Regions from separate parts of the Lactobacillus sp. ESL0677 genome, predicted to be linked through region 2. Evidence: riboswitches for the same ligand, from Rfam matches in the RefSeq annotation. Region 2 holds a riboswitch; each other region holds the start of a gene.
The links. A riboswitch is a leader RNA that binds a small molecule or an ion and turns the genes downstream of it on or off. The one in region 2 is predicted to bind thiamine pyrophosphate.

Region 1 (10,096 bases), 160 kb from region 2:
TTAAACTATAGTTTAGGTATAACAGCTTTTGGTTGCGCTGTCAATTATTTTTTTATTTCAAATTAATATTAGCCTGACGAAATAGCTCCGCACGCATTTGAACTGGCGTCTGATGATAGTATTCATTAAACTTTTTATAGAAAAATGACTTGCCATTATAACCAACCCTAGCAATAATCTCCTTAACCGAAATATCAGGACGCGCAAGTAAATTGCGGGCTTCCTGCATTCGCCGTTCATCAACATGCTCCACAAAGCTTTTGCCAGTTTTTTGCTTAACTAAACTAGAAAAATAATTTGGATTAAAGCCAAAATATTTAGCAGCTGCATCTAAAGTAATATCGGCAAAATTAGCATCGATATAGCTTTCAAGTGTTGCATTGGCAAAGCCCTGCTTTTTTGCTGGCGCTGCAGCGAAGTTCTGATTACGTACTGCCGCAACTAACAATAAATTTAGTTCTGCTTTAACTACACTCTCGGTAAATAAATTATGGCTTAAATATTCATCAATTATCTTATTCATTAATTGTGCCGATTTAGAAATTGGCGTTGACTTTAAATATAACAGACGATTAACCCGCAAATTGCTAATTACTTGCTTAATTGCCTGCTCTTCACGTGACTCCTGATTGGTAATATTTCCCAGGAAATATTGTAAATTATACTTAGAATTTAAATCTAACTTTACCAAAACGTCAGTTTTAGTTTGCTTTTGGACTTCATAATCACTTTTAGCTGGCAAAAAGACAATATTGCCTACTCCTAACTCAAAGTCTTGTCCGTGAATTTTAATATTTGCTTTGCCACCAGCCTCATAAAAAATCATCGCATTTGTTGTTTGATAACGATGGACACCAGTGTTGTGATTTTCGAGATAAACAGTAAACAAATCAAAGCTGCTACCCACTGCCTTTAATCGTAATTCATTCGTATCGCTATTAGTTGAGCTTAAAATACTAGCTAAATATTGCGCCAATTTGACTGCTGCCATAGTTTCACCTTCTTATTATTAGTTTAATACTTTTATTATATAGCAAAATCAAGATTCACTGGTATTTTATTTTCATTAAGCCATCATGACTAGACAAAAAAGCGGTTTTCATGTAAAATTGGTTTGATAACATTGGGGTGCCGCAAGGCTGAGATAATACCCGTTGAACCTGCTATGGACAATGCCAGCGAAGGGAAAATGAATGAACTTTTACGTCGTTAGTGCAGCTTGTCCTAGCGACTTTTTTAGTTGGTAAAAATAATGATTACAAGCAAAAATTTAACTTTTTCATACGATCAAAATATTAAAATTCTTGATAACCTTAATCTCGAAATTCCCACGGGGCAATTTTCACTGTTAATTGGACCTACTGGTTGTGGTAAGTCAACTTTACTTAAGGTGCTGGCCGGACTATATCCTAAATATGCGGGTAAAGTCAGCGGCAGCCTTAACCTCAACGGCTTAAAGTCGGCCATCATGTTTCAAAATGCCAGCGAGCAATTCACAATGGCAACCCCACGAGAAGAAATTATTTTTGCGCTTGAGAATTTACAAATTAACCAAGAAGATTATCACAAACGGCTGACTGCCGGCGTAAAATTTGCGCAAATTGAAAACTTGTTGGACCAAAAGATCAATACAATGTCCGGTGGTGAGCAACAACGTGTGGCCCTTGCCGTTCTCATTGCAATGGACATTGACTTATTCTTGCTAGATGAGCCCTTCGCTAGTTGTGATCCGCAAGCACGGCAATTTTTAATTACCAAATTAGCGCACTTGCGCGATCAAGGCAAAACGATTATTTTAAGTGACCATATTCTAAATGGCTACCAAAATATCTGTGATTGCCTCTTTCAGTTTGCAGGCCACCATGTCCAACAATTAGACAGCTTAGCTAAAGACAAACTACTCCAGACAAGTACGCACAAGAATAATTATTCGTTTGCTTTGCCTCAAAATGAGACAGCTTGTTTTACCTTAAACAAAACACAATTAACGCAGAACAGACGTTTATTGAATCAGGACCAGCTTAAGATTATTGCGGGTAAGACCACGCTAATTACTGGAGCTAATGGCGTTGGTAAAACTTCATTATTTAACGCATTGACCAAAATGCTGCCTTATAACGGCAGTCTAACCTACCACAATCGTGAAGTGCGCCAACAAGCAACGCGCAAATACTTATTACATGTTGCTCAGATTTTTCAAAATGCAACCGACCAATTTTTGAGTGTTACCGTTCAAGACGAAATTGACTTGAGTAAAAAACAGCGGACTAATGACTTTTTTACTGACGAAAAAATCAACGAAGTTTTAGCTGATCTCGATTTAAACCAGCATTTAGACCAAGTTGTGTATTCTCTTTCCGGCGGTCAACAAAAGAAGCTGCAAATTTTACTAATGTTAATTGCAGATCAAGATGTATTGCTGATTGACGAGCCACTAAGCGGTTTGGATCACGTATCAAGTCAAAAAGTCATGCAACTACTTAGGCAAAGTCAAAAAAAGCGCGAACAAACTTTGTTAATTATTAGTCATGAACTTGACGGTCTAGCTGATTGGTGTGATTACCATCTCGTTTTTGCCGATAAACAACTGCATTACGTGACTAAGTGAGGTATTTCCATGAATCCTAGTTTTAAGTTTATTTTAGCCTTAATTATTTCGCTTGAAATATCATTGAAAATTAGCTTGTCGACTAATTTTGCAATCATTATCTTGGCAATTATCTATTTACTAATTAAACGAATTAAATTAAAGAACTTGTTAATCCTGCTTTTAGTGCCATTCATTGCCGCATTTACAATTTTTGCAACACTTGAATGGTTCACACCAACTCCTAATCTATTTAATGCTCTGGGCTTATCCAGCCGGATTTACGTTTATATTTTAACTATCAGCTGTGTCACGATTAATACCAGTGCCGAAGAATTAGCACGTTCGTTTGAGCAGAACTTTCATTTACCAAGTAAATTTGCTTATGGTGTTTTAGCTGCGCTTAATATTGTTCCCCGCATGAAGCAAGCCGTTAAGCAAATCCGGACGGCTGGCATGATGCGCGGCGTTTATCTCAGCTTTTGGTCGCCAGTATTATATTTTAAAGCTATTTTGGTAGCACTCAATTCTGCCGAGAATTTAGCGCAAGGAATGGAATCCCACGGCTATCAAGAAGACGCCCACCGTTCCGTAATCATTGCCGTACCAGTGCGGGTACAAGATTGGGTTTGGAGTGCTGTTATTCTGCTTGCACTTAACTTAGCATTATTCATCTTGAAATAAAAAAATGTAGTCGTAATTCGACTACATTTTTTTAATTTACATTTGAACTATAAAATTCAAGGCAGCACCATAAAGATTGGCTGAATTATGATACCAACATGTCATCACCTGCGGCATAATCCGTGCTATTCCAAACTCCATCAATTTCTGTTCTCAATTCCGCAAAACTGCCTGCTCAGTAATGTGCTTATCATCATAAATTCCGTCTTAACAGTGGTACCACCAATATTAAAAACAACTAATTTCATTTTATCCCCATTTTACTTATGATATGGACTACCACTGTTAATCATAAAACCACGGTAAATTTGTTCAATGAGAACGACGCGCATCAATTGGTGCGGCATCGTCAGCTTGCCAAAACTAAGTAAATCATCTGCACGCCGATTAACAGCAGGGCTGGTGCCCAAACTACCACCAATGACAAAGGTAATATCTGAATGACCATAGGTTGCCAAATTTTCTAATTCACTGGCAAACTCTTCACTTGTGCGTTCCTTACCCTTAATCGCCGTCACATAAACGTATTCCTTGTCTTTAATTTTACTTAAAATCCGTTGGCCCTCAATTTTCTTAACCTGTTCCTGCTCTGCCTGACTGAATTTTTCCGGCGCCTTTTCATCAGCAACCTGAACAAGCTGAACTTTGACAAATCTACTCAATCGCTTCTGGTATTCAGCAATTGCATCCCTAAAATATTTTTCCTTTAGTTTTCCCACACAGACAATCTTGATATTCATAATTACTAGTTTATCCCCTAACTCCCAATCTTTCCACTTGCTTTTTCCACACCTGTGCAAAATTGAAATCTACATTTTGTGGTCTATTTTATTTATTTTCAGCTAACTTGTGGTTGGCAAACTTTTTTCTCTATTTTACTAAACTTTACCCACACACATACTTTTAATAGCCTAATTTCACAAACTAATCGGTCTAAAATACTATGATAACGGGCTGAACAATTGTTTGTGTAAATCTATTTTCACTAATATTTAAACACAATTAACAGATTATCCACAGGCTTTTAAAAGCATTCTCACATCTTTTATGCACAATCCACAGAGTTTTCCACAATTATCAACAAGAATTATCAGATAATTTTTCTCTTGACAAGCTCAATTACCGAATAAAAAAATGTTTCGCACAATTATTATTAATAAAAAAGCTATACTGCCGGCACAAACCGCTTAGTATAGCCTTTTTTCTTGTTCAATTACAGAATATTATCCTTCTTAATTAGCTTGCAGCTTAACCCGTAAATTGAGTGTTTTACCATTGCGATCAACGGTTAAATTGACGGTATCACCGACTTTATGATCATACAAAATACTGTGTAACGAAGCAACGTCTGTTACCGTTTTACCATCAACTTTAACGATAACATCCCCCGTCTTCATTCCAGCTGCAGCTGCAGATCCATTCTTGGTTACTGAAGCAATATAAATACCACTCTTCAAGTTAGATTTAATATTCAAATGCTTTCGATAACTAGCTGGAATGCCTTGCAGTGCGATGACCTTCACGCCAAGCTGTGGCCGCGTAATTTTGCCCTTCTTTACCAGTTGGTTAACAATTGTAACAACCTCATTAGACGGAATGGCGAAGCCCATACCTTCAACTGACGTTCCATCACTTGATTGAGCCAGCTTCATTGAGTTAATCCCAATAACTTGACCGGCAGAATTGACCAAGGCACCACCTGAATTGCCGGGATTAATTGCTGCATCAGTTTGAACAACTGTTTGCTGGTTAGCAGAAGAAGTTGTAATACTTCTAGCAGGAGCTGAAATAATCCCCTGAGTTACCGTTGACGCGTATTCACTGCCTAAGGGGGAACCAACCGCAATCACTGTCTGACCCGCCTGTAAGGTCTTAGAATCACCAAATTCAGCTGTCTGGGTAACATATCCAGAGTCAATTGCTAAAACCGCCAAGTCAGTAGTTGCATCTGTTCCTACAATCCGTGCATTAACCGTCTTACCGTTTGACAACATGACCTGCACCTTGTCACTACCAGAGACCACGTGGTTATTCGTTACAATATAGCCCTTATTACCGGACTTCATGTAAATAACCCCCGAGCCTTCACTGTAAGTTTGCAGCTTACCCTTTTTACTGCTGCTATCATCGTCGTTATCGCCAAAAATATCAAACAAAGAATTATTGCTGCTATTTGACTGCCGCTTCATATTAATTACGGATACAACAGCACCTTTAACATCATTATATGCCGGAGTCATCGTTCCACTAGTTTTGGCACTATTCTTAGAAGTTTTAGCACTATTAGAGCTAATTGTTGTTTGTGCCTGATTATTGTTCAAATTAGCATTATTAATTTGGTCTAAGGCAACATAAGAAGCACCACCCCCAATAAGTCCTGCAACAACACCAACAACAGCTGTCTTAACAAGAAACTTATTTTTACCATGATTAGTATTTGCGTTTTCCATATCATTATCTCCTTTACATATATTGCCTAATATACTAATAATTTTTGAAAAATTATCGTCTAAATTATTAAATTTGTACTAAATTCGTCGGCTGCTCTGGTGAAGTCAACTGAATTTGAACATCACTAGGTAGATTAGCATCCCCAGCAATCAACATTTTTTCAGCAGCGTTATAAGCTAATTTAGCCGTATTATTATGCTGACTGCGGTGAGCCAAAAAGATGTGCTTCGTCCGCGGCGTCACCACATCTAGCAAGGCTTGACCAGCTTCTTCATTAGACAAGTGACCCTCATCTGATAAGATTCGCTGCTTCAACCCCCAAGAATACGGACCATTACGCAACATCATGTCATCATAATTGAATTCCATTAAATAAGCATCGGCATCGGCAATCACGCTCTCAACTTTCTGCGACACATATCCTGTATCTGTCAAAAATACCATTCGTTTGCCACCACTTGTAAAAACATAATATTGCGGCTCGGCGGCATCATGACTAGTCGCAAATGCGGTCACATCCAAATCGCCAAATGTTTGTGTTTGTCCCGGCTCAATCGTATTGATCTGTTCCACCGGCAGCTTGCCGATTTTATTTGTTTCACATAAATATTGCCACGTGCCACTATTGCTAAACGCCGCAATCCGAGGATAGCGCCGCATCAATACCCCTAGTCCCTTGCTATGATCAGAATGGTCATGACTCAAAAAGGCCATATCAATATCCGCAATATCAACGCCAACCTGACTAAGCAGCTGTTTGGTTTTAACACCCGATAAACCCGCGTCCATCAAAATCTTATGTTGCTCAGTCTCAATCAGACTGGTATTGCCTGTTGAACCACTAGCTAAAATCGAAACCCGCACCTAACTTTTCCTTTCTAATTCTTTTGGACACTATAAGAGTTGCCTGACTGCAAAATTTGGGCAGTAAAGGCATTTACTCGTTTAACCGTAATATTTTTAGTTGTTTTATTTTCGACCCAGATTAACCATGTTGGCAATAAAATTATGCTGCCACGGACCTCTGTCAATTTGGAATAACCTAGCTTAATTTGCATAACACGCGAATTATTAACAATCTCGCGGTCAGTATACATCGCCTTAACTGCATGCCAGGCACTAATAATTAGTTGCGGCTCACGAACCGCGCTAATCGGTCCCATATAAGAAATCGTGTAATTGGTTATTGCATTATTACGCACATTAATCATCAATTGGGCATCACTAGCATAAACTTGGCCATAGTCAGTACTCTGAACGTAGCAGTAGGTATTCGAGCCCGACATGCTGGGCTCATACTTAAACTTAGCACCAAACGGGACGTTTTCCGAATCATTCTTAAAACTATTCAATTGCGCCAAGATTTGATGATGATTGCCGCTTAAGGTCACCTGCGTTTTGGGCGTTCCAGTTAAGATGTTGTCACTTTTTGAAAAATGAGTATTAACTTCAGTCAAGCTAGAAAGTTTACCTGACAAGTAGTTGCGCTTTTTTGCGGCAAGATAGTAACCCGACCGCTGTTTATGTGAAATATGCAGCGGCAAGTCAATACCATCAGCCCGCATTTCAGAGCGAATGCTGGTCGACTGTGCACCGCCAGTATTGCTTAAATTAATGGGCGAGCGCCAGATTTCAATGCCAAGATAAAGGTCAATCAATAAGAAAACAACAAAAAATAGCCATTCAATTCGTTTCCGGTCCATTTTATTGCGCTCCTTCCTTGTTGTCCTTATTTAAAGCCGTCAAGTCTTGCTTTTGCCATTCACTTAAGCTTTGCCAGCGATTATAAGCCTTAACGTAATAAGTTGGAATCAAATTAGCTAGATGGTCGTGGCTGTTATCCTTAACCATCCTAAAGCCAACGATAATTCGCTGAATCTGGTCTCTTTTAAGCCCCTGATTAGTTAATTCCTGCAGCACCGTATCCGTGCTTGGCAGACTACGCGTTTGCCCGTCAAATGGGATTGGTATTTGCAAATCAATATTGTTAAACGCCACCTGCATTGATTCTGGTGTAAAACTCGTCTTAATCTGCGGTGTATGCTGTTCCGCAAAAACAGGCAAACCTTCAATATAATTGGTATAACTGATTGCCATGCCATTGGTATCAAAGAAGCGCAAGTCTTGCTCGCTCAACCCCAGCTTGTGCACATAATCAACACTATCTAATAATCGCTCATGCATCGCTAAATTCTTGCTTTTTTCATATTTGGTATAAAGTAAGTCATGCTTCTTCGTGCCACTCTTAGGGATTCGCAGTTTGGTGTAATAATTAAGCGAATATGTTATCCAGCCCTTTTTACTTGAATGAGCCGTCACATTAGTTGTCCCCAGCAGTCGCGACACAAAGTACGAGTCCGTCTGATTATTAGTTAGGTAGCTGTACACCCGCCAGCGTTCCGCATTAGTATAAAAGACCTCATAATAATCCTTCAATCGCACTAGCTTAACTGGCGTCATGCTGTGTGCATGACTAGCATAACTGCGCAGTTTGGTAAAATTTGCCCGAGCCAAATCAATCCGGTACACAGTAGTTGTCTCATCATTACCTAGATAAAGCCGATTATCACTATTAGAAATAAAAACTCGGCGGAATTTTTTCCCATTTTCAAGCGTATTTTGCTTAGTAAACAGTTTGATACTAACCTCATCGGGAAAAGTTAGCTGAATATAGTCAGGAGCGTTGAGCATGCGCTCATATTTAGAGCGACTGGTGCTCACAACATTCAGATTTTTAAACTTAATTCCTTTTAATTCCTTAGCAAACTCAAGCGGCAAATTTTTCTTGGCATCATACAACCGGTAGAGCTGCCCATTTTTAAAACCATAAGAACAAGTCGGGATATACAGGTCATAAATCGAATTATTGAGCCGATTACGCGACTGCTGTGCTACGCTACTGGTTTGGTTAATATGACTAAAATACTGATCATTGGTCATGATAAAAATCCACAACACAATCGACAAGCTAAAGACAAGCAGTGTACCGACCAGCAAGAAGAAATCACCAAATTTAAACTTAAATTTCATCCCAATCATCCTCCTCGCTCATTGGTTCATACGGCAAGGCAATGTAGAAGGTGGAACCCTTACCCTCGCTGCTGTTAGCCCAAATTTGACCACGGTGGGCTGTTACAATTTCCTTAGCAATTGCTAATCCCAAGCCTGTACCACCTTGAGCCCGCGAGCGCGCCTTATCAACCCGATAAAATCGGTCAAAAATTTTATTAAGGTCTTCGCGCGGAATCCCAAGTCCTTGGTCAGTTATGCTTAAAAGCAAGCGATTTTGTTCCTGCTGCAGTTTAACCGTGATTGTCCCACCATCTGGCGAATACTTAATCGCATTATTCATAATATTATCGATTACCTGCGCCATCTTATCGGTGTCAATCTCAACCCACAAGGCCTGCGTGCCTAATTTACGACTAATGATATACTTCTTCTTGCCTTCTTTAGCATCAGTTTTAACAATTATGTCAAACCTGTCCAAAATATGCGCCACAAAATCATTAAAATTAACCCACTCAACATCAACCTTGGACACACCACGGTCCATTCGTGACAGACTAAGCAACTCGTTAATCATGCGAATCATGCGTTCAGTTTCTTCTTGCGTTACTTGCAAAAATTGCGGGGCCACGTTCGGATCCTTCCATGCACCTTCATTCAGAGTTTCAATATACGCGTGCAGACTTGTCAGCGGTGTCCGCAATTCATGCGACACGTTAGATACAAACTGCTTTTGCGAATTTTCATTCTTCTGCTGCTCGGTAATATCGTGCAGCACGCAAACACTCCCAGACACAAAGCCCGTTACCCGCTTAATCAGTGAAAAGCTGGCATGCAAAATCACTTCATCACGCGTCCCCTCGTTAAGCGTAATGACAATTCCTTTTTGATTCGACATTAAATCTTGTGAGATTTCTTTTAGTCCTAGAACTTCCGCAATCGGCTTGTTGATAATTGCTTCCTTAGTTTTATTTAAAAAGTTGAGTGCCATCTGGTTAACAACACTAACGTTGCCATGCCGATCGGTCGCTAGCACCCCATCACTCATATGTGACAACACGCTATCCAGCCGTCGCTGCTCACTCTCAGACTCTTCCTGCGACCGTTCAATGCGCACGGACAAAGTATTAAAGGCTTGCCCTAATTGTCCTAACTCATCATTAGAATAAATCTTCACTTGGCTGGAATAATCGCCATCGGCAATATTTAATGCCTGCCCCTGCATTTCCTCGATTGGCTTGGTAATCGCATGCGAAACAACTAACGACAATATCGCGCCTATCACCGCGGCAATTAACGATGTCACCAAGAACATAAAGGAAATATTACGCAAATTGTTAAATACGCCCTGCATTGACGCCCGTA
Region 2 (10,096 bases):
TAAATATGCGGCATGGTTAAAGGTCGAGATTGCGGCAACCAATGCTTGGAGTGAACTAGGTGAGGTTCCGGCAGCTGATGCAGCCAAAATTGCTAAAAATGCTAGTTTTACTGCGCAGCGTGTTGCAGAACTTGAGCAGGTAACGCATCATGATGTAGTAGCCTTTACCAGAACTGTTTCGGAGAGCCTTGGCCCAGAAAAAAAGTGGGTTCACTTTGGTTTGACCTCAACCGATGTGGTTGATACGGCTCAAGGCTATATCTTGAAGCAGGCTGATGCAATTATTCGGCAAGATTTGCTCGCACTAAAAGAAACGATTGCAGCAAAAGCTCTTAAATATAAGGATACCGTTGAAATGGGCCGGACACATGGCGTCCAAGCAGAGCCAACTACTTTTGGCTTGAAGCTTGCTCGTTGGTATGCCGAAATTAATCGGGACATTGACCGTTTTGAACATGCGGCTAAGGGTGTTGAATCCGGGAAGATTTCTGGTGCTGTTGGTACTTTTGCCAACGTGCCGCCAGCTGTTGAAGCTAGCGTAATGAAGCAATTGGGTTTAACGCGGCAACCAATTACCAGTCAAATTTTGCCCCGTGACTTGCATGCCGAATATATTGCTACTTTGGCATTGATTGCCACAAGTATTGAAAACTGGGCAACGGAAATCCGTGGTTTACAACGTTCGGAAATTCATGAAGTTGAAGAACATTTTCGCGCTGGTCAAAAGGGTTCATCGGCGATGCCACACAAGCGTAACCCGATTGGTTCAGAGAACTTATGTGGCATGGCGCGGGTGCTGCGTGGCAATATTGTGACGGCTTACGAAGATGTAACTTTATGGCATGAACGGGACATTTCGCATTCAAGTGCTGAGCGGGTAATTTTACCTGATACCACGATTGGGATTGATTACATGCTTGACCGCTTTAACCGGATTTTGACTAACCTAGATGTTTTCCCAGAAACAATGCTTAAGAACATGGACAAGACCTATGGTCTGATTTATTCACAGCGTCTATTGCTGAAGCTGATTGATGAGGCAGGTTTATCTCGTGAAGCAGCTTATGATATGGTGCAAAAGTTAACGACTAAATCATGGCAGGATGGTATTTCATTTAGAAAGCTAGTTGAAGATAGCCAAATTATGAATTACTTGTCCGAGACTGATGTGGCTGATGCCTTTGATTACCATTATCATTTGCGTCATGTTGATGAAATCTTTCATCAAGTAGGACTTGAATAACAAAAAGCGGACTTAATCGAGTCTGCTTTTTAATTAGAGTCGTTCTAATTGCAACTTACGCACTTAAAGCGACCACTTATGCAAAGAGGGTAGATTTTGGCTTTAAATTAGCGTTTAATAATCATCATGAAAGGCAGGTGAGAATCATGAAAGTAAAAATTGACCTTGACCCTGATGTGACTGAACCAGTAGTAACAATTAAAGCAAAAGAATTGTCGCCAGAAATTGAGCGGATCTATCGGCAGCTGCAGGAAGTCAGTCAGAGACCCGACCAGCTTGAATGTTATAAAGATGACGTTTCATATTATTTGGATTTAAACGACATTTTGTTCTTTGAAACAGAAGATCGGCAAGTGGTTGCACATACGGGACGTGATTCGTTTAGTGTTAATTATAAATTATACGAACTAGAGAACTTATTGAGCAGTCAGTTTATGCGCGTTTCCAAATCCACGATTTTGAATTTGCAGCAAGTGTATTCATTGACTAGGTCAATTACTAATTGCCAGGTACACTTTCATGATACTTATAAAACTGTCTATGTTTCACGCCACTATTACCACAGCTTGAGTGATCGATTAAACGAGAGAAGGCCATTATAATGAAAAAGCAAAAGATTAGAGAACTGTTTTGGGGAATAGCATTACTTGGAGCAGCAATCTTTTTAATCATGAATCAGTTAAATTTGTTTTCGTTTCGGCTAAATTTTTGGACGATTTTTTGGACAATTATTTTTGGTGCGTGCTTGATTGAAGGCCTGACTAATCGCAGTATTGGTGGCACGATTTTTTCAATTGCCTTGTTGTTAATTGTGTATGCCCAGCCGCTAAAAATCACTAAGATTGTCCCGTGGACTGTCTTACTTGCGGCATGTTTAATCACTGGTGGCCTGCACATGATTTTTCCACACAAACGGCACCATACGCATGTGTATATTAACGGGCATAATGTCAATGGTGGTTGGTCAAAGTTTGGCACAGAAAAGTCATTTCACGCCGATCATGTTTTTGACAGTAGCAGTCAGGATGTAGATGAGCAAGACATTGTGGTTAATCAAAAGCTGTCTGATGTTTCGCGGTATGTTCGCTCGCAGAGTTTGCGCAGTGTTACGATCAATTCGTTAATGGGGGATGCCAAGGTCTATCTTGATGCGGCTAAACCGGCAACTGATACGATAATTGTGGATATTAATTCATCAATGAGTGATGTCTCGCTTTATATTCCATTATCGTGGCAGGTTGATGACCAGATGTCGTCAATCTTCGGCGATGTTGAGATTAATGGCAGCTCTAATGGTGGCGGGCCAACGCTAGTATTAACCGGCAATAGTAAGTTTGGCGATGTCGAAATTAACTATGTGTAAATTAAAATATCTGTTCCTGATTAGGAATAGATATTTTTTATTTATGATTGATTTTTATTACCAAATGTAATAATATGAAGTTAGTTTCATATGAAGCAAACTTCATATTGAATATTGAATGTAGAGATGAAAATAATGCCGAATTTAGTGAAAAAATTGCGACTAGAGCATAAATTAACTCAGGAAGAACTGGCTGACAAAGTTGGGGTTACACAACGAACAATTATTTCTGTAGAAAAGGGTAAGTACAAGCCATCGCTATTACTAGCATATAAGTTGGCGTGCTTTTTTGGCATAAGTATTGAAGAGTTATTTTGTTTAAAAGAATATTTGGAGAACTAATAATGAAGAAAAAGTTATTACGAAACGCTGCGTGGCAATTAATGTTTTTACTTGGTGGTTTAAGCGAAATAATCATGGTAGTTCAGGATCATGATGGTCTTTTTATGATTAAGCATTTTATTTGGGCAGCTGTATGCTTGTTCTGTGCTTTAGGCTGTTATTTTAATGCAAAAGATATTAAAAAAGGCAAGCGTGATGAATGGGATAATGATGAACGTGATCGTTATATTAATAATATTGTTGGTGCGCGAGCGCTAAAATGGTTAAGCTGGTTGGCTTTAATTGTCTTTCTGATTTTTGCCATATTATATAGTAAATATAAGAATGATGTGTGTTTAGGTATTGCATGTATTTCAATCGTGTATTGGAATATCGGCTGGATTTTACAGGTGATTTTTGCAATTATTGAAGAACTAAAAAATTAATTATTGAATATAAATAAGACCTACTAGCATTTTTGCTGGTAGGTCTTTAAATGTGTATTTAAGATTAAGTATTTTATTGCCACGGTGCATCAAGCATTGCCTGAACGGTTTCATTAATATCGCTACTTTGAGCAATCATTGAAATTACTGCGGCACCAGCGGCTCCAGTATGAGCAATATCAGGCAGGTCTTTTACCGTGATACCACCGATAGCAACGATGGGATGCTCACTGCTGGTTACCGATTCGCTAAGACCATTAAGACCAATTACAGGGTCAGCATCAGCCTTGGATTGGGTCGCAAAAATCGGTCCGCTGCCATAATAATCAATCCCTGCAATTTGATTGCCAGCTTCAATTTCTGCTAAAGTCGAGCAGGAGTAACCCACAATCATTTGGCCGCCGACCTCGTCAATTACTTGTTGGATGGCTTCATCACTTTGACCAACATGGATTCCTTCGGCATTAACTGCTTTGGCTAAAGCAACATCATCATCAATAAAGAAGGGCACTTGATATTGTTGACAAAGCTCATGCAACTTGCGAGCCATTGGCAGTCGCTCATTATCATTTAAAGTTGAATTAGGTCCCTTATCACGAAATTGAAAAGCCGTAATTCCAGCTTCTAGCGCTTCTTTAACGATTTCCGGCAGGGTTTTGCCAGCAGGTAAATCTTGGGTACCACAAATAAAGTAAGCTTGAAGAATATTTGCATTAAACTTTTGCATTAGTTTTTCCTATCTATTTTGCCCAGTGGTTGAGTGGTCCGTGACCATGACCCACCTGGATTGTTTGTTCAATTGTCTTCGTAACGTATTTTTTAGCGAGTTTAACAGCAGCGGCTAAGTCATGTCCCAGGGCCAGCTGGGCAGTAATTGCGGCAGCTAAGGTATCGCCGGTACCATGTGTGCGCTTAGTATGTGTCCGCGGACTGCTAACCCAGAAGCTGGAGCCGTCTTCGAGAAGGGCAAAGTCGCGAACTTCTTCAGTAGTGGAGTGTCCGCCCTTGATTAGCACGTTTTTAACGCCCATCTCTTGCAGCGAGTGGGCAAGGTCGGGATATTGCTGCTGTGAAGTAACAGTCATGCCCGTTAACACCTGCGCTTCTGGCAAGTTAGGAGTTACTAAGTTGGCTAATGGAAATAACTCCTTCTTTACGGTTGTAATTGCATCTTCACTTAGCAGGTGGGCACCACCTTTAGCCACCATGACAGGGTCAACGGTAACTGGACCGAAGTCATATTTTTGCAAGTTAAGTGCCACTTGGTGGACGTGGGCAGCATCACCAAGCATGCCGGTTTTGGTTGCCCGAATTTTAAAATCAGCAGCTAAAGATGCACACTGCTTATCAATCATCTCAAGTGGCAGTAAGTGCGATGCCTGGACACCTAATGTGTTTTGGGCAGTAACGGCGACCACAACCGCAGTGCCAAAGACGCCTTGCATTTGAAAGGTCTTGAGGTCTGCCATAATGCCAGCACCACCGCCAGAATCTGTGCCAGCAATTGTCAGAACTTGAGGGAATGAATTAATTTCTTCTGCCATAAAATACTTCCTTAATCATAATCAGCAATCTTTTTAATATCAGCAACTTGTACTTTAGCTAAGTAGTCCATGAGGTACATCCCAAAACTGCCGGGGCCAACATCGGGATGATCTTGGACGACCAATTGTCCGATTGAGCCAAAAACAAGCGTTGCAGCTTGGGCTGCCTCGAAACGACTATCGGTTACTGCACAGAAGGCAGCGACAATGCTGGTTAACATGTCGCCGGACCCGACATGAGCTTGAAATAGTGGGGTACCATTATGAATGTGAACTACATTATTGCCATCACTAATTGTATCAGTTGCACCACTAGCAATAACAGTACAATGATACTTTTTAGCTACTTCCATGGTGATTTCGTCAAGGTTACCAGTGCCTGATCCAGCATCAATCCCCTTAGCATTCCATGCAAATTCACCTAAAGCGGCGATTTCTCCCGCATTACCACGAATCACACCCACATGGAAGTTCCATAATAAGTCTTGGGCAACATTAAGTCGATATTGGACAGCGCCAACAGCAACAGGATCTAGTACGATTGGCTTTTTGTATTCTCGAGCTAAATCGCCCATTTCCTTCATGTGCGCAATCTGTAATTTAGTTAAACTACCCATGTTAATCGCTACGGCCGAGGCCATGTTGACCATTTCGCTGGTTTCATCAATTTCGTTACTCATAATGGGCGAAGCACCAATCGCATTCAATCCATTGGCGACATCTTGAACGGTAACGAAGTTAGCGGCATTAAGAACAACGGGGTTCTGTTTGCGCAATTTATCTAATAATTCTAACTGCATAATTTTTCTCCTAAAAATAATTGAAGAAGTCCTCAGAGCCAAGCTAATAAAAAAGCTTTGGCACGTAGTTGTGTCAAAGCAATAGGTAGTTGACACGTTCCTCGCGCAAGTATTAGCTTACAGGTTCAAAGGGTCTGAAACGTTGTTTCATCTCAGCCTAAAAGGCCCCCCTCGTGTTATCGCTTCCAATTATACCGATTTTTAATGAAGAATACAATGCTAAGTTAGTGGCGGTATTAAAGCTAAAAAAATAAAGGCCAAGCTAGTGATGACAGCTTGGCCTTTATTCTTTTAATTGTTAGATAAATTGTAAAATCGTCATCAAAATTGGCACTACAATAATGAAGAGAATTGTACTTTCGACAACAATGTTGGTTGCGTATTTAACATCGCCGTGTGATTCGTTAGCTAAAATTGGTAAAACAGCTAACATTGGCGTTGCTGATTGCACAACTAGGGTTTGCCGCATCAAGCTTGGCAGGTTGAAGCCAGCATTCATTCCAATTTTAATTAAAATAATTAAAACGATTGGTGAAAGAATGAACCGACCAATCAAGGCCAAGATTGAATCACGATCGAACTTGACGTTCTTAATCCCGGCGTCATGCAGGACAATCCCGATATAAACAAGTGAAAGTGGTGTTACTAAGTTCCCAACGTAAGTTAATGTAGAGTTTAAGAAGGTAGGTACAGGAATCCCTAATAACATCCAGACTAGAGCAACAATAAAACCAACAAGTGGCATTGGTAAAAGTTTTTTCCAATTAATTTTGTGGCTAGTCTGTTTACCCTTAGCAGTTGGGTCGTCGTTTTGAATTAAGAAAACGCCAAAGGCCCAAGTGGAAACGGTGTTGATAATGTAATATACCAAGAAGTAAGACATGGCTTGATCACCGAAAAGTGCCATGTTTAACGGCATTCCGATGAAAATTGTATTGGCATTAACCACGGCGTTCATAAAAATGCCGCGGCGGCCAGGACGGATTTTGAAGACTTTGACGCAGAGCCAAGCAATGATGTAGCCGATAATTACGCCCAATGCTGGGAACAATAATTCGGTTGATAATTGCAGCAGGCTACCACGGCTAAGGTTTTTCATAACGGCTGTAAAAATCGAAGCTGGCAGGGCGATTTTAGTAATAATACTAGAAATTTCACTACCAAATTTATCGTCAATCCAATTAAATTGTTTTAGTAAAAAGCCGAGAGCCATGATTAAGATAATCACGACAACGCTTGATACAGATGTCAAAAAGACTTGCATAAAAAGTTTCCTCTTTCTGTAGTTAATTAATATTTAGGCATCCATTTTGTTTCTTGAACGGCTTTTTTGGCGTCAGTAATTCCTTCACCTGCTAAACCTTGATCAATTGCAGTTTGAGCTACCTTTTCGGCAATTGTGGCTGAGAAACTGGTTAGTTTCGCAACTGGCGGCAGAACTGCAGCACCGGCAATAGTTGGATCAACAATCCCACCTAAAGCATGGCTGGCGGTTGCGACCATTTTATCGCTCATCAGCTTGGCCTTCACGGATATTGCTCCAAGACCAAGTCCTGGATATACTAGGGCATTATTGGCTTGGCCAATTTCATAGGTTACACCTTGGTATTCAACTGCATCGGCAGGAATCCCAGTCGCAACAAGAGCCCGACCATCAGTCCACTTAATTAAGTCTTCGGCTTTGGCCTCGGCTAATTTAGTTGGATTAGATAATGGGAAGATAATAGGTCTAGCTGTATGTGCTGTCATTTCTTGGACAATAGCTTTGGTAAAAGCACCAGGTTGTGTCGAGGTCCCAATCATAATTGTGGGGTGGACAGCTTTAACCACGGCTTCAAGGTTAGTCAATTCATCGGCATTAGCAAATTCATTGCGCGTTCTAGTGAAGTCTTTTTGCCCAGCAGTCAGCTCGGGGGTATCATCAAACAATAAGCCTTGCTTATCAACAAGGTAAAAGTGCTTGCGAGCTTCTTCTGGACTCAAACCTGCACGGACTAACTCGTCCCGCATCATATTTGCAATTCCGATACCAGCAGTCCCAGCACCAAAGGTTAAAAAGATTTGGTCTGTTAACTTTTCCTTAGAAATATTTAACGCACCAAGAACTGCGGCTAAAGAAACAATTCCTGTTCCTTGAATATCGTCGTTGAAAGTAAAAATATCGTTTCTGTATTTATTTAAAATGGTTGCGGCGTTTTCGCGACCAAAATCTTCAAAGTGTAACAAAACATGCGGGAAGACAGTTTCGATATTTTGGACAACTTCGTCGACAAAAGTCATGTACTGTTCACCTTGAATGCGGTGATGACGGTTACCCAGATACTCTGGATCATCAAGCAAGGTTTGGTTATCAGTACCGACGTCTAATACAACGGGCAAAACTTGGCTAGGGTCAACGCCGGCAGCGGCAGTGTAAACCATCAGCTTACCAATGGCGATGTCAATGCCGTTAACGCCCCAGTCGCCAATACCTAAAATGCCTTGAGCATCGGTTGCAACAATTAAACGAATATCGCGACCTGCTGCAGCGTTGGTTAGGGCTGCTGTGATATTTGCCGCATCGTCAATTGATAAAAAAGCCGCATTTTGCGGGTTAGTAAACAATTGACCATATTGCTCAATTGAGTCGGCAACAGTGGGATCGTAAACGATTGGCATAAATTCAACAATATGTTGTCCCATCAAGTAAAAGAATAACGTCCGGTTCTCGTTGAAGATATTCATTAAGAATAGGCGCTTCTCAAGAGCAGATGTTTTACTTTGAAATTGGTTGTAAGCTTGACTTGCCTGTTCAGCTAATGTTTGCACACGTGCTGGCAGTAGTCCAGTTAAGCCGTATTGTTCACGTTCTTGCTTAGTAAAACCAGTTCCTTTGTTTAAAAAAGGATTGTTTAAAATATTTTGTCCTTGTTCCATAATTGCCCTCCAAATATAATACAATAAGTATTTTTAATAGCAACAATTCTGTACTTTACGCGGGTAATAAATTTATTGTCAAATTTTGCTCAACTTATAATAAAATGTTATATGAGGAAATTGATTAAGGGGTGAGAGTAATTTGGATTCATTGAACGTTAAGGACTTGATGTATTTTTTAACAATTTTAGAAAAGCGCAGCTTCTCGCAAGCAGCTAAGGATTGTGGTGTGTCACAGCCAACGTTAACACTAGCAATTAAACGACTTGAGAATGATTTTCAGACTAGCTTACTGGTGCGAGATCATTCACACCAGCAGTTGCGGCCGACACCGACAGGTCAGCAACTAGCGCCGCATGCGCGGTCAATTTTAGCGGAATTAGATTTGACTAAGCGCGAAATTGCGCAGATTGAGCGTCAGGTAATTAGGTTGGGGTTGCCACCGATTATTGGTAACTATTATTTCCCGCAAATTTTTCCGGAATTATTTAAGGCGGGATTAACCAATTCACTAGAAACGATTGAGGCGGGCTCGTCACATTTGCAGGAACTCTTGGAATCGGGCGACTTAGAAATGGCATTGCTAGGTTCAATCGCACCAACATTTAATGACCAGTTGCATGTTAATTTGTTTGCCAAAACCGAGTTTAAGGTTGTGGTCGCACCTGAACATCCTTTGGCTAAACAAAAGTCAGTATCCTTTACAGATTTAAAAAAGCAACCGTTTATCACGTTAAGCAATGTTTTTGTTCACGAGCAGGCATTTAAACAACTATGTAAAAGAGCCCAGATTAAGCCCCGTATTATTTATAAAGCCAATGATATTCAAATATTGAAGGCAATGGTGCGGCAAAATTTGGGCATCGGCTTTTTAACGCAGACTGCGTTAAGTAAGACGGATCAACTGTGCACGGTTAACCTAACAGACCCTAAGCAGCCACACTTTTATATGTCAGTTGCTTATCGCAAAACTCACCGATTAACAAGTGACGAACAGCAGTTATTGGCAATTTTACGGCAAAATTTATGTAGTTAAGGAGAAGAATGATATGACAGAATTTACAGACCAATTGCACCAAGCGGCAAATAGTTTATGGCAAAAGAGTATGGTACACCCATTTGTGCAGGAATTAAAAAGCGGGGAATTACCAATGACTAAATTCCGTTTTTACTTATTGCAAGACAGGTATTATCTAAATGAATTTAGTAAGTTTCATCGCGCAATTGCGGCCAAAACATCTGATCAGCAAACTAAAGAATTTTTGCTTGCTGGAGCTCAAGACTTAAAGGATAGTGAAATGGCGGTACGTGAGCGCTTCTTCGAGCAATTGAAAATTACGCCGGATGAAATTGCCCAAACACCGATTGCACCAACAGCGTATGCTTACGTTAATCATTTGGACATGACTTTGGAAAGGGATGGAATTGGTCCAACAGTTGCGTCCCTTGTGCCATGTTACTGG
Region 3 (10,096 bases), 260 kb from region 2:
ATGGTACTAATGAAATTAGCTAAATTATTATGAAAAAGCAGCCCAAGAAAATCTCAGGCTGCTTTCAGCGCGACGGGTCCATAAATAGATCGCCTTTTCCTGCAACTTACTTAAATAATTTCAGCAGTTTATCCAAAATGTCATTAATAACATTAAGAATACTTTCTGTCTTAGCAAAAAGTAAGTACAGTAGAATAAGTAATATATTTCGTCATGTACGAAGTAGAGTGTGCATACAAGTTTGACCACTTGTAAGGTACTGGGAGCAGCCTTAATTGACTGCTTTTTTTGTTTCTTTTTAAAAAGTCTTTAAGGTCACGACTAAATAAAAAAGAAATATTATAAATAATTGCTAAGAAGTATCTATCGTATAAGTCAGTTGTCAATTATTAATTTTTAGATATACCACAAAAGTGCTAAACTGTAGTTAAATAACTAAATATTTATTTAAAACTATTAATTAGAAGGAATAGGGTCATGAATAAATTTTACAAAAAGTTACTAGCAGCAATTACTACCTTTTTAACCATCTTTGCACTAAGTAGCGGCGTAGTTAACGCTGGCAATTCTACTCAAGTAAACCAATCTAACAGTGTAACGATTGTTAAAGCAGCCAGCCACCGTACAGCTAAACGAAGCAATCGCAAAACTTATACTGTTTATATTGCTACTATGCATGGCAAAAAATATCATTCTTCACGTAATTGCCGTACTTTGAAAAGGTCTCGCGGACATATTAAAAAGATTTCTCTTAGTCGTGCGAAAAAATTAGGCTACACACCGTGCAAAGTTTGTTATTAAATTTATAACGAAAAAAGCGATAACTCAAAAAGTTATCGTTTTTTGTATATTTAATTCAAAAAAGTAAAAAGCTACGGTCAACTTAACCATAGCTCAATAACTTAATTATTTTACTTGCCGCCTTCGGCTCTTGACTTGTAAATCCCACCATCAGTGTTAATTACTAAGTCCTCGCCTTCGGTGATAAAATCAGGCACTTGAACAACCAAGCCCGTTTCCATTGTAGCTGGTTTACCCGAGCCAGTAACAGTTGCGCCTTTAATTCCCGGCTCAGTCTGCGTAACCTTCATAACAACTGTTGATGGCAATTCTACACCCAACAGCTTACTGCCATTGGCGAACTCTAGCTGAACCTCAATATTAGGAATTAAGTAAAGCTTGTCATCACCCAATTGGTCGCTAGAAACTTCGTATTGCTCGTAAGTTTCAGTATCCATAAAGGTATAAATATCACCTTCATTATACAAATATTGGGCATTTTTCTTCGTAATATCAACTAGGTCAACCTTTTCTGTTGGTCGCATTGTCTTATGGACCACTGCACCACTTTCGACATTACGCAAGTCCATTTGCATAACTGTGTTGCCCTTGCCGGGCTTGTGGTGGTTAGCCTTCAATACGCGAATCAGTTTGCCATCTTGACTAAAAACCATACCTTTTTTCAAATTAATTGCTTGTACCATGTTTATACTCCCTTAAATTTCTAAAATACTTAATGCCTAAATTCAAAGTCATTCACGCTGGAGGCAAAGCGAATTTTTCAATTAATTGTAAATAAATCTTCATATTCTTAGTATAGCAAATTAAAAGTGTCTGAGGTAGATTTGATCGATTAAATGTCCAGTAGTTTTATGCAAAATCAAGCTTGCTCGCTGCTTAGTTGGGGCGATATATTCACGTAAATTGACCAAATTTACCATTTGCCAAGTTTCTTGAGCTAATTGCAAGGCCGATTCACGAGGGCCGTTAGCCATTTCATAATAAAAGTTATTAGGGTTATTTTTATTTAGCTCCAGCACCCTGACAAAGCGCTGCATGAACCACTTTTCAATTAGTTCTTCTGCAGCATCGATATAAATTGAAAAATCAAAAAAATCACTGGTTACAATCTGGCCATTGGTTGGCAATTGCAACGTGTTAATCCCCTCAATAATCAAAATATCCGGCTTTTTAACATGACCATATTGGCCCGGCACAATGTCACTTAATTCCTGTGAGTAGAGTGGATAAACAATATCGTCTTTACCAGCTAGAACGTCCTGCAAAAAGTTAGTTAACAGACTCATGTTGTAGCTTTCGGGGAAGCCCTTACGATCAAAAATATTCCGCCGCTTTAGTTCCTGATTAGAATAAATAAAGCCGTCGGTCGTCATCAAGTGCACCCGCAACTCGGGATAAGTTCGACTTAAGAGCACCTGCAATAACCGTGCCGTCGTTGATTTACCAACGGCTACTGATCCCGAAATCCCAATAATAAATGGAGCTGCTGTTACTTTTTGGTGTAAAAATTCACACTGCCGATCCTGCAGTGCCCGCTTTTCTTGATAAACTAAATACAAATATTTCGTTAAACTGCCATAGATTTCACGCACATCTGTTAAATTAACAACGTCGCCCAACGATTTGATTTTTGCCAGCTCATCCTGGCTAATTTTGACCTGATTACCCGCGGAAAACGACGCCCACTGATCCCGATTAAACTGCAAATAATTTTTCATTTAATTGTCCTTCAATTCGTTTTCTTCTATTATAAAGTAAATAAATATTAACACCAAAATATTTTGGCTTTAATCAAAATGAAAAGAGAAACTATATGAAAAATATCATTTTATTCGGTGATTCCTTATTCAATGGCTACCGCAATGGTCGCGACACTAACTTAATTACTACTGGCTTACAAAAAGCTCTTGGTAGCAACTTCCACGTAACTAATTTTTCCCAGAGTGGAGCAACGACTGCCGATGGCTTAATGCGACTGCCGCTAATTGACGACGATGCCGACCTAGTTGTCTTGGAATTTGGCACTAATGATGCGGCGTCGGATTGGGGTCTATCAAGCAGGCTTTACGAGCACAATTTACAAAAACTGATTACGGCAATTGGTGCCGGTCGCTGCTTGCTCGTCGGACCTTCTTATCCTAACCCTGATAACAAGAACATCATGCAATATTACACTTCAACTAGCCTAGCCTGCTACAACGAGATTGCACAAAAACTGGCACTGCAGCACAACATCCCGTTTATTGATTTAATTGCTAACTTACGCAACTTACCCCAGCTTGCTTCCTATTATCAAACTGATGGGCAACACTTTTCTGACTTAGGTAACGAGGTTCTAATCAATCTGGTAGCTAACGCAATTAAAGAAAAATAAACAAATAAAAACTCACGTCAATCCACGTGAGTTTTTTCTATTATAATTCGTAAGACATCATTACGTGCTTAATGCCAGCCTCAGTAAAGGGCTCGCCCACCACTTGATAACCCAAATAATCATAAAATGGCTTAGCTTGCCACTGGGCATGACAATATAAGCGATCTACGCCATGCTGCTTTAAGTATTTATGTACTTGCGTCATCATTTTACTACCCAGCTTTTGACCGCGTGCTGCCTTAGCAACGGCAACTCGGCCCAACATCCACTTACCATCTTCTAGAAAAATCCGGCAGACAGCTAATGCCATCGTCTTATCCTTATTTAATAAGTAGACTTGGACAGCCGTTAAGTCTTCATCGTCTAATTCTGGTACCGTAATCTCTTGTTCTGTTACGAAAGTATTAATCCGTAAGCGGGCAATACAAAACATTTCGCGCCCCGACATGTCATCAATTCTTTTAAAAGTAAATTTTTCCTTTTCCACGAGCAATCTGCCTCCTATTTTTCTTCATATGTTTGCGGGTTAACCGCTAATAGCGGACTCTTTTCCCCTGTATAAATCAAATCGAGCTTGTACATTGCGCGTGAAGTAATCGTGTAGACCAGTTGAATTTCATCTGCCTGATTGTAACTCGCCTTAGAGGCATCCCACATGACAACGGCATCAAATTCCAGTCCTTTAGCCAAGTATGACGGAATAACCAGCGTGCCATCAACCAACCGCTGGTTAGCAGTCGCAATCAGTGTTGCCTTGACGCCATCTTCTTTCAACTTTTGACTGACAAACTTGGCACTTGCCAAATCCTTAGTGATAACTGCTGTTGTCATTTTGCCAGTCGTATTAGTTTCCAGAACTTGCTCTAAAATCACAATCGCTTCACCATCATCTTTGCGACCCCACAATGCCGGCTTTGGTCCCTGGCGGTTGAACGATTCAATCTTTTCGCCTTGCCGTAAAATCTGCTTGGTAAAGTCGGTTAATTGTTTAGTTGACCGGTATGACTTGGTTAATTGCACCACCGCCGTCTTTTCTGGGTCAAACAAGCCACTAATCTGCTTTAACAGACTGCGACTTTCATCTTTAGTAAAAATCGCCTGGTTCAAATCGCCGAGCATCGTGAATTTTGCCCGCGGGAAATTATACTTCAAATAACACAGTTGAAACGGCGTATAATCCTGAATTTCATCAATAAAGGTGTAACGCATCTCATAATTAACGTGGCGACCGGTAATTAAATCATACAAATACAAGTATGCCGAAACATCATTCATGTGAATGTAATGCTTCATAAAGCTGGCCTTCACATCTTCAACGTGCTTCGCCCAATCAGTAGCACTAATTTGCCACTTATTAAGGTCGGTCATTTTGGGTACCGCGCGCAAAAAACTCAGGTATTGCGCGCGCATATTAATGAAATTATTATGCCGAATTTGCTGGTAAACCTTACCCAAGGCCTTAATTACAATCTTGCGGCCCAAGAATTTTTCTTCTTTTTCTTCGGAATCAAATTCTTGGTCTGGGCGATCATAAAGAGCATTCAATTGCTCCTTACTCAGACTTTCAATTGTTTCGGACACCCAAGCCTTTTTAGTTTCCGTATTAATCTTGCGGTTAAGTGTCTTAATCAGTTCTTCACGCGTTGCGTCAATTCGATTACTTAAATTATAGTTAGAATTGTATGAATAGTAAATCTCATTTATTTTATCTTTAGCAAAAAATGGCCGCTTCTTGTTCCGGAAAAAGATGTCCTTAAAGACAACGCCGCGCTTATTCAAATGCTTGGCATAACGCGTTACCAGTTTAAAGAAAGCTGTCGAATCCTTAAACTTGCCGATTGCCGTATCTGCATTTTGATCCTCAAATTGATCAAATAGGTTTTCCACGTTCATTCCCGGCAATCGCCGAGCCACAAACTGCCAATAAGTCATTTGGACCATATTTTGTTCACCCATTTCTGGAAGGACATTTTTAATATAGTCATTAAATAATTGGTTGGGACTAAACATAATTACATCGCTACTGGTCAAATTACCACGATAGCGATAAAGCAAGTACGCAATCCGCTGTAAAATTGCGGAAGTCTTGCCTGACCCAGCAGCTCCTTGAACAAACAACAAATCAGCACTGGTATTTCTAATAATTTTATTTTGCTCACGCTGAATCGTCGTCACAATTGACTTCATTTGCGTGCTGGACTTTTCTCCCAGCACCTCTAAGAGCATCTGATCGCCGATTGACTCATCGGTATCAAACATGTTTACAATCTGGCCATCTTCAATCATAAACTGGCGCTTTTTTGTCATATCAACGGTAATTTCACCATCTGGTGACAGATACGAAACTTGCCCCAGCTTGCCATCATAATAAATGGAAGAAATCGGCGCCCGCCAATCATAAATTAAAAAGTGATTGTCCTTATCCGCAAATGAGCCTAAGCCAATATAAATTGTCTCTGGCTTTTCACTGCCTTCTTTAAAATCTACTCGGGCAAAGTAAGGCTTTTTTTCCAGTCGTTGAACAGTACCGAGCTGCTTAGCGGAGTGTTGCCAAGCATTCTCACGTTCATCAAGCAGTTGCTGCTGCTGGTGAATAGAAAGGGCCGTTTCCATTGAGGTCGAATAACCATCATAATCTAACCGAACATCATCAAAGAAATGCGAGTTTAAGTTACGCGCTTCACCTTCAGCCGACTTAATCGCCGCAGTTAATTCTGCCCGCCGCTCTTTAATCATCTTCAAGATGACATCGAGATGCTTCTGTTCAAACTGTTTTTCATCCATCGCTTTTACCATAAAGTCACCTATTCCTCAAAACTTGCATACTATTTTAACACGAAATGAACTTAATATATAATTCTTGGGGCTCATTTACTAAGATTATTAAAAAGTAGTGAAAAATGATGAATTTACTTCTATAATCATCTGTATTGGGGATGGTTTTATCATGGAAAAGTTTTTACATTTTTTATGTAAATTATCTTGTGCATTAGTGATTGTTATTTCCCTAGGCAGCCTTTATGTATCGGCTATTAGTCCCGCTAATACGCCAAGTCAAGTGGTGTTAGCTAAACATCCAGCTCAAAAAACCGCCAAAAATTCGGGCAAAAACTGTCATTGGCCAAAAAGGACTGCTAAAGTATACATTAACTTAGGCAATAATCCCGAATTAACGCAGGCTGCTCAAGATGCCATTAGTGCTTGGAACGATACTGGTAGTTTCACTTTTACCAAAACTAATAAAAAGAAACAGGCACAAATTATAATTGGGCCATCGTTTGACCCAGACACTAAAGCCACCGGCCTAACAGGTATCACCTACAATCCCAAGACTAAGCAGCTTTACAAGGCAAAAATAAAATTAAATGTTTATTATCTATTAAATCCTTTGTATGATTATACTTATCAGCGGATTATCAACACTGTCGAACATGAGTTAGGCCACGCGATTGGTCTTAACCACAACAAGGGCAAGTCCGTCATGTATCCTGCTGGCTCCATTTACCCGATTGAGCCGCAAGACGTCGCTAAAGTTAAGCAAATTTATCATCATAGGTAATTAAATTGAAGGAGTAAAAAGCAATGAAGCGAATTTATATCGTCCGTCACGGACAAACTTATATTAACCGTTACAACAAGATGCAGGGCTGGTGTGATACCCCTTTAACTGAAGACGGAATTGCTGGTGCTGATAAGGCAGGTGAAGCACTTAAAAATGTACCGTTTGACATCGCCTTATCCAGTGATTTGAAACGAGCAAGCGACACTTGCGACATTATCATCAAGCACAATGTTAACCGTGACGAAATCCAGCATCTTGCAACGCCACTGTTCCGCGAACACTTTTATGGTTACTTCGAAGGGATGGACAGTGACATGGCTTGGCAAATGATTGGTGGGCCTCACGGTTACAAGAACCACTATGACTTATTCAAGAATGAATCAATTGATACAGCAACCGATTGGATTAAGGAAGCCGATCCATTTCACGATGCCGAAAACGCTAAAGAATATTGGCACCGCGTTGATCAAGGCTTCGACTTAATCAGCCAACTTGATGGTGCCGAAAATATTCTACTAGTAACACATGGCTTTACCATTCGCAGTATCGCCGACCGTTTTGGCGATTTTGACGTTAGTGAGGGCCCGCGTAACGCGTCAATTACTATCATGACCATGGGTGACAAGCAAAGAAAAGTTACCTCATATAATAAAATGAAGTTATAATTTACCGCTTTCTTTTATATTGCTGAAAGCGTATAATCAAGATTAATATTTATTAATAAAGTCTATGGGGTGCTTTTAAGCTGAGATTAAACCCATAAACCTGATCTGGACAATACCAGCGCAAGGGATAGGCTACTTAGGCTAAATCCCGTTCGCTGTGGTGCGAATGGGATTTTTTGTATGGCTAGTTGGGAGTTAAAATGACTAACAAAGGGAAACAAACGGAAAAACTTACTATTTTAGCAATAATGATTGCACTGGATGTAGTATTGTCCCCAATCTTTCGCGTGGAAGGGATGGCGCCGATGTCTAGCGTAATTAACGTGATTGGTGCCACAATGCTGGGTCCTATTTATGTAACCATTATGGCCACTTTGTGCGGGATTATCAGAATGTTAATCATGGGTATTCCACCGCTGGCACTAACTGGTGCTATCTTCGGTGCAATATTAGCCGGGATTTTTTACAAAATAACCGACAAAGTCTGGGCAGCCTGCCTCGGCGAAATTATCGGCACTGGAATTATCGGGTCGCTACTTTCTTATCCAGTGATGGTCTTGTTTACCGGCAGCACTAACAATCTCTACTGGTTTGTTTACACGCCGCGCTTTATCGGCGCTGCCATTATCGGTTCAGTTGTTGCCAGCATTGTTTTATTAAAATTAATCAAGGTAAAGCAATTTCAAAAAATTCAGCAATTATTTTTTAGATAAATTAAAACGCCAGCTCTTTAACAAAACTGGCGTTTTTTTGGCCATAAAAATAAGTTGCCGTTTAGCTATTTAACACCTGTCATCATTGATAAGTAAGTAAGTCCTGACCAATTGCCTGGTCTAAAATTAGCTCGTTAGGATAGCCTGCCTTAATTGCGGCATAAACAACTGGCGTTTTTAAAATTCCACTAGCAACTAAAATCGAGTGATCCTTAGATTTCAAGTCATTTAATTCTATGCCGACAGTCCGTTCATCAAGCGCGCGACTAACTATAGCGCCATTAGAATCAATAAAGTGCGAGATAACTTCGCCCACTGCCTTTTCTTGCAACTTCTCTTTCTGTGATTTATTAAAATACCCTAATTGAAACAACAATAAGTCCTTACGCACCGTGCCAACACTATAAACGGCGATATTAGCAGCGCGGCCTAGCTGCAGTGCCTGATTAATAAAGCGATCTTTTTCCACGATTTCCTTAGTAGTTTTATTATCAAAAAACGGCGGCAGTGGTAAAAAGTGAGCAGTTGCACCAAGAGCAGTAGCAAACTCAGACACACTCTCATCTGCGTACGTCTCCTCGTTATTGATATTTATGCCGCCTTGGAGTTGGACAACCTGCACGTCAGAAACAGCTTGCTGTTCCAAGCTACTTGTTACCATATGAATTGTCTTTCCCCAGTCCAAGCAAACAATATCGTGTGGTTTAATTAGCTGTTGTAAATATTGCGCAGTATATACCCCAACACCCTTGAGTGCTGTTAATTCACCATCAAAATTACTAGGAACAACTGAAATTTTACAATTAAATTTTTTCGATAATTGTTCACTTAAACTGTTACTATTAATTAATGGATTAGAAATTTTAATCTCGACAATTCCTGTTTCACGGGCTAATTTCAATAGTCGTGAAACTGTCGGTCTTGAAAGCCCAACCTGGTGTGCGATCTCGGATTGGCCTAAATCTTCTTCATAATAAAGTCTGGCAATGGCCGCACTCTGTGCCAGTTTCTTTTTATTATATTTATCAGCCATATAATTCTCCATTATTATATTTGTTATCATTGTAGTTAATAAATTCAAGTTTATTCAGCTTGATAATTTTACCATAATCCCGCTTAAAATTAACAAATATATTAAAATATAGTGTTATATTACATATAAATAGGCATTCATCATTAAGATTGAATGCCTATTTTCATCTGCTAACTTAACCGCCAAAGTAAACTCGTTGAACATCAGGATTTGCCAATAATTCTGCTCCTGTACCAGATAATTGAACATTTCCAGTTGCCAGCACATATCCGCGATTGGCAATTGCCAATGCTTGTTTGGCATTTTGTTCAATTAATAAAATTGTCGTTCCTTTTTGGTTTAATTCCTTAATAATTGTAAAAATTTCTTGAATAAATAGTGGGGATAATCCCATTGACGGCTCATCTAGCAGCAGCAATTTTGGTCTTGCCATTAATGCTCGCCCCATTGCCAACATCTGCTGCTCACCACCGGAAAGGGTAGCCGCATCTTGATTTTTTCGCTTCTTTAAAATAGGGAAACGAGCAAACACCTCATCGTAACTTTGCTTGGTCTGCGACCTGTCACGGGCTAAAAAAGCACCCATTTGCAAGTTTTCCATGACTGTCATTCCCGCAAAAATATGTCGACCTTCGGCAACTTGCGAAATTCCAGCGGCCACAATCTGTGGTGCCTTCTGGTGTTCAATCGCCGCACCTTGGTAAATAATTTCACCCTCCTTGGGCCTTAATAGACCAGAAATTGTTTTAACAATGGTTGATTTACCAGCACCATTAGCACCAATTAAGGTTACAATTTCACCCTTCTCAATTTTAAAGCTGACACCCTTAACCGCCTGAATGACGCCATAATTAACCACTAAATTTTTCACTTCTAGCATTGCCATTACTCGTCGCCCTCTCCCAAGTAGGCTTCGATTACTTTCGGATTAGCCTTAATTTCTTCTGG

Region 1: it holds a riboswitch for thiamine pyrophosphate, as region 2 does, so the genes downstream of both, OZX76_RS00355 (ABC transporter ATP-binding protein) here and thiM (hydroxyethylthiazole kinase) in region 2, are expected to answer to the same signal.
Region 3: it holds a riboswitch for thiamine pyrophosphate, as region 2 does, so the genes downstream of both, thiW (energy coupling factor transporter S component ThiW) here and thiM (hydroxyethylthiazole kinase) in region 2, are expected to answer to the same signal.

The regions. Positions count from the first base shown of each region.
Region 1 is NZ_CP113946.1:62,476-72,571, reverse strand. It holds gene OZX76_RS00360 (AraC family transcriptional regulator) at 53-991, opposite strand; TPP riboswitch at 1,115-1,204, shown strand; gene OZX76_RS00355 (ABC transporter ATP-binding protein) at 1,250-2,608, shown strand; gene OZX76_RS00350 (energy-coupling factor transporter transmembrane component T) at 2,618-3,271, shown strand; gene rlmH (23S rRNA (pseudouridine(1915)-N(3))-methyltransferase RlmH) at 3,532-4,011, opposite strand; gene OZX76_RS00340 (trypsin-like peptidase domain-containing protein) at 4,504-5,721, opposite strand; gene OZX76_RS00335 (MBL fold metallo-hydrolase) at 5,789-6,586, opposite strand; gene OZX76_RS00330 (two-component system regulatory protein YycI) at 6,601-7,425, opposite strand; gene OZX76_RS00325 (hypothetical protein) at 7,427-8,761, opposite strand; gene walK (cell wall metabolism sensor histidine kinase WalK) at 8,742-10,096, opposite strand, start outside.
Region 2 is NZ_CP113946.1:1,928,074-1,938,169, reverse strand. It holds gene purB (adenylosuccinate lyase) at 1-1,243, shown strand, start outside; gene OZX76_RS09415 (LytTR family DNA-binding domain-containing protein) at 1,390-1,845, shown strand; gene OZX76_RS09410 (LiaF domain-containing protein) at 1,845-2,606, shown strand; gene OZX76_RS09405 (helix-turn-helix transcriptional regulator) at 2,742-2,948, shown strand; gene OZX76_RS09400 (hypothetical protein) at 2,951-3,373, shown strand; gene thiE (thiamine phosphate synthase) at 3,447-4,100, opposite strand; gene thiD (bifunctional hydroxymethylpyrimidine kinase/phosphomethylpyrimidine kinase) at 4,114-4,917, opposite strand; gene thiM (hydroxyethylthiazole kinase) at 4,929-5,717, opposite strand; TPP riboswitch at 5,798-5,899, opposite strand; gene OZX76_RS09380 (AEC family transporter) at 6,016-6,981, opposite strand; gene OZX76_RS09375 (malolactic enzyme) at 7,008-8,633, opposite strand; gene OZX76_RS09370 (LysR family transcriptional regulator) at 8,776-9,669, shown strand; gene tenA (thiaminase II) at 9,683-10,096, shown strand, end outside.
Region 3 is NZ_CP113946.1:159,550-169,645, reverse strand. It holds gene OZX76_RS00885 (DUF4097 family beta strand repeat-containing protein) at 1-23, shown strand, start outside; gene OZX76_RS00880 (hypothetical protein) at 478-801, shown strand; gene efp (elongation factor P) at 912-1,484, opposite strand; gene coaA (type I pantothenate kinase) at 1,605-2,519, opposite strand; gene OZX76_RS00865 (SGNH/GDSL hydrolase family protein) at 2,615-3,175, shown strand; gene OZX76_RS00860 (GNAT family N-acetyltransferase) at 3,216-3,662, opposite strand; gene helD (RNA polymerase recycling motor HelD) at 3,677-5,971, opposite strand; gene OZX76_RS00850 (matrixin family metalloprotease) at 6,123-6,734, shown strand; gene OZX76_RS00845 (histidine phosphatase family protein) at 6,758-7,402, shown strand; TPP riboswitch at 7,458-7,547, shown strand; gene thiW (energy coupling factor transporter S component ThiW) at 7,603-8,115, shown strand; gene OZX76_RS00835 (sugar-binding transcriptional regulator) at 8,198-9,148, opposite strand; gene OZX76_RS00830 (ABC transporter ATP-binding protein) at 9,324-10,028, opposite strand; gene OZX76_RS00825 (ABC transporter ATP-binding protein) at 10,034-10,096, opposite strand, start outside.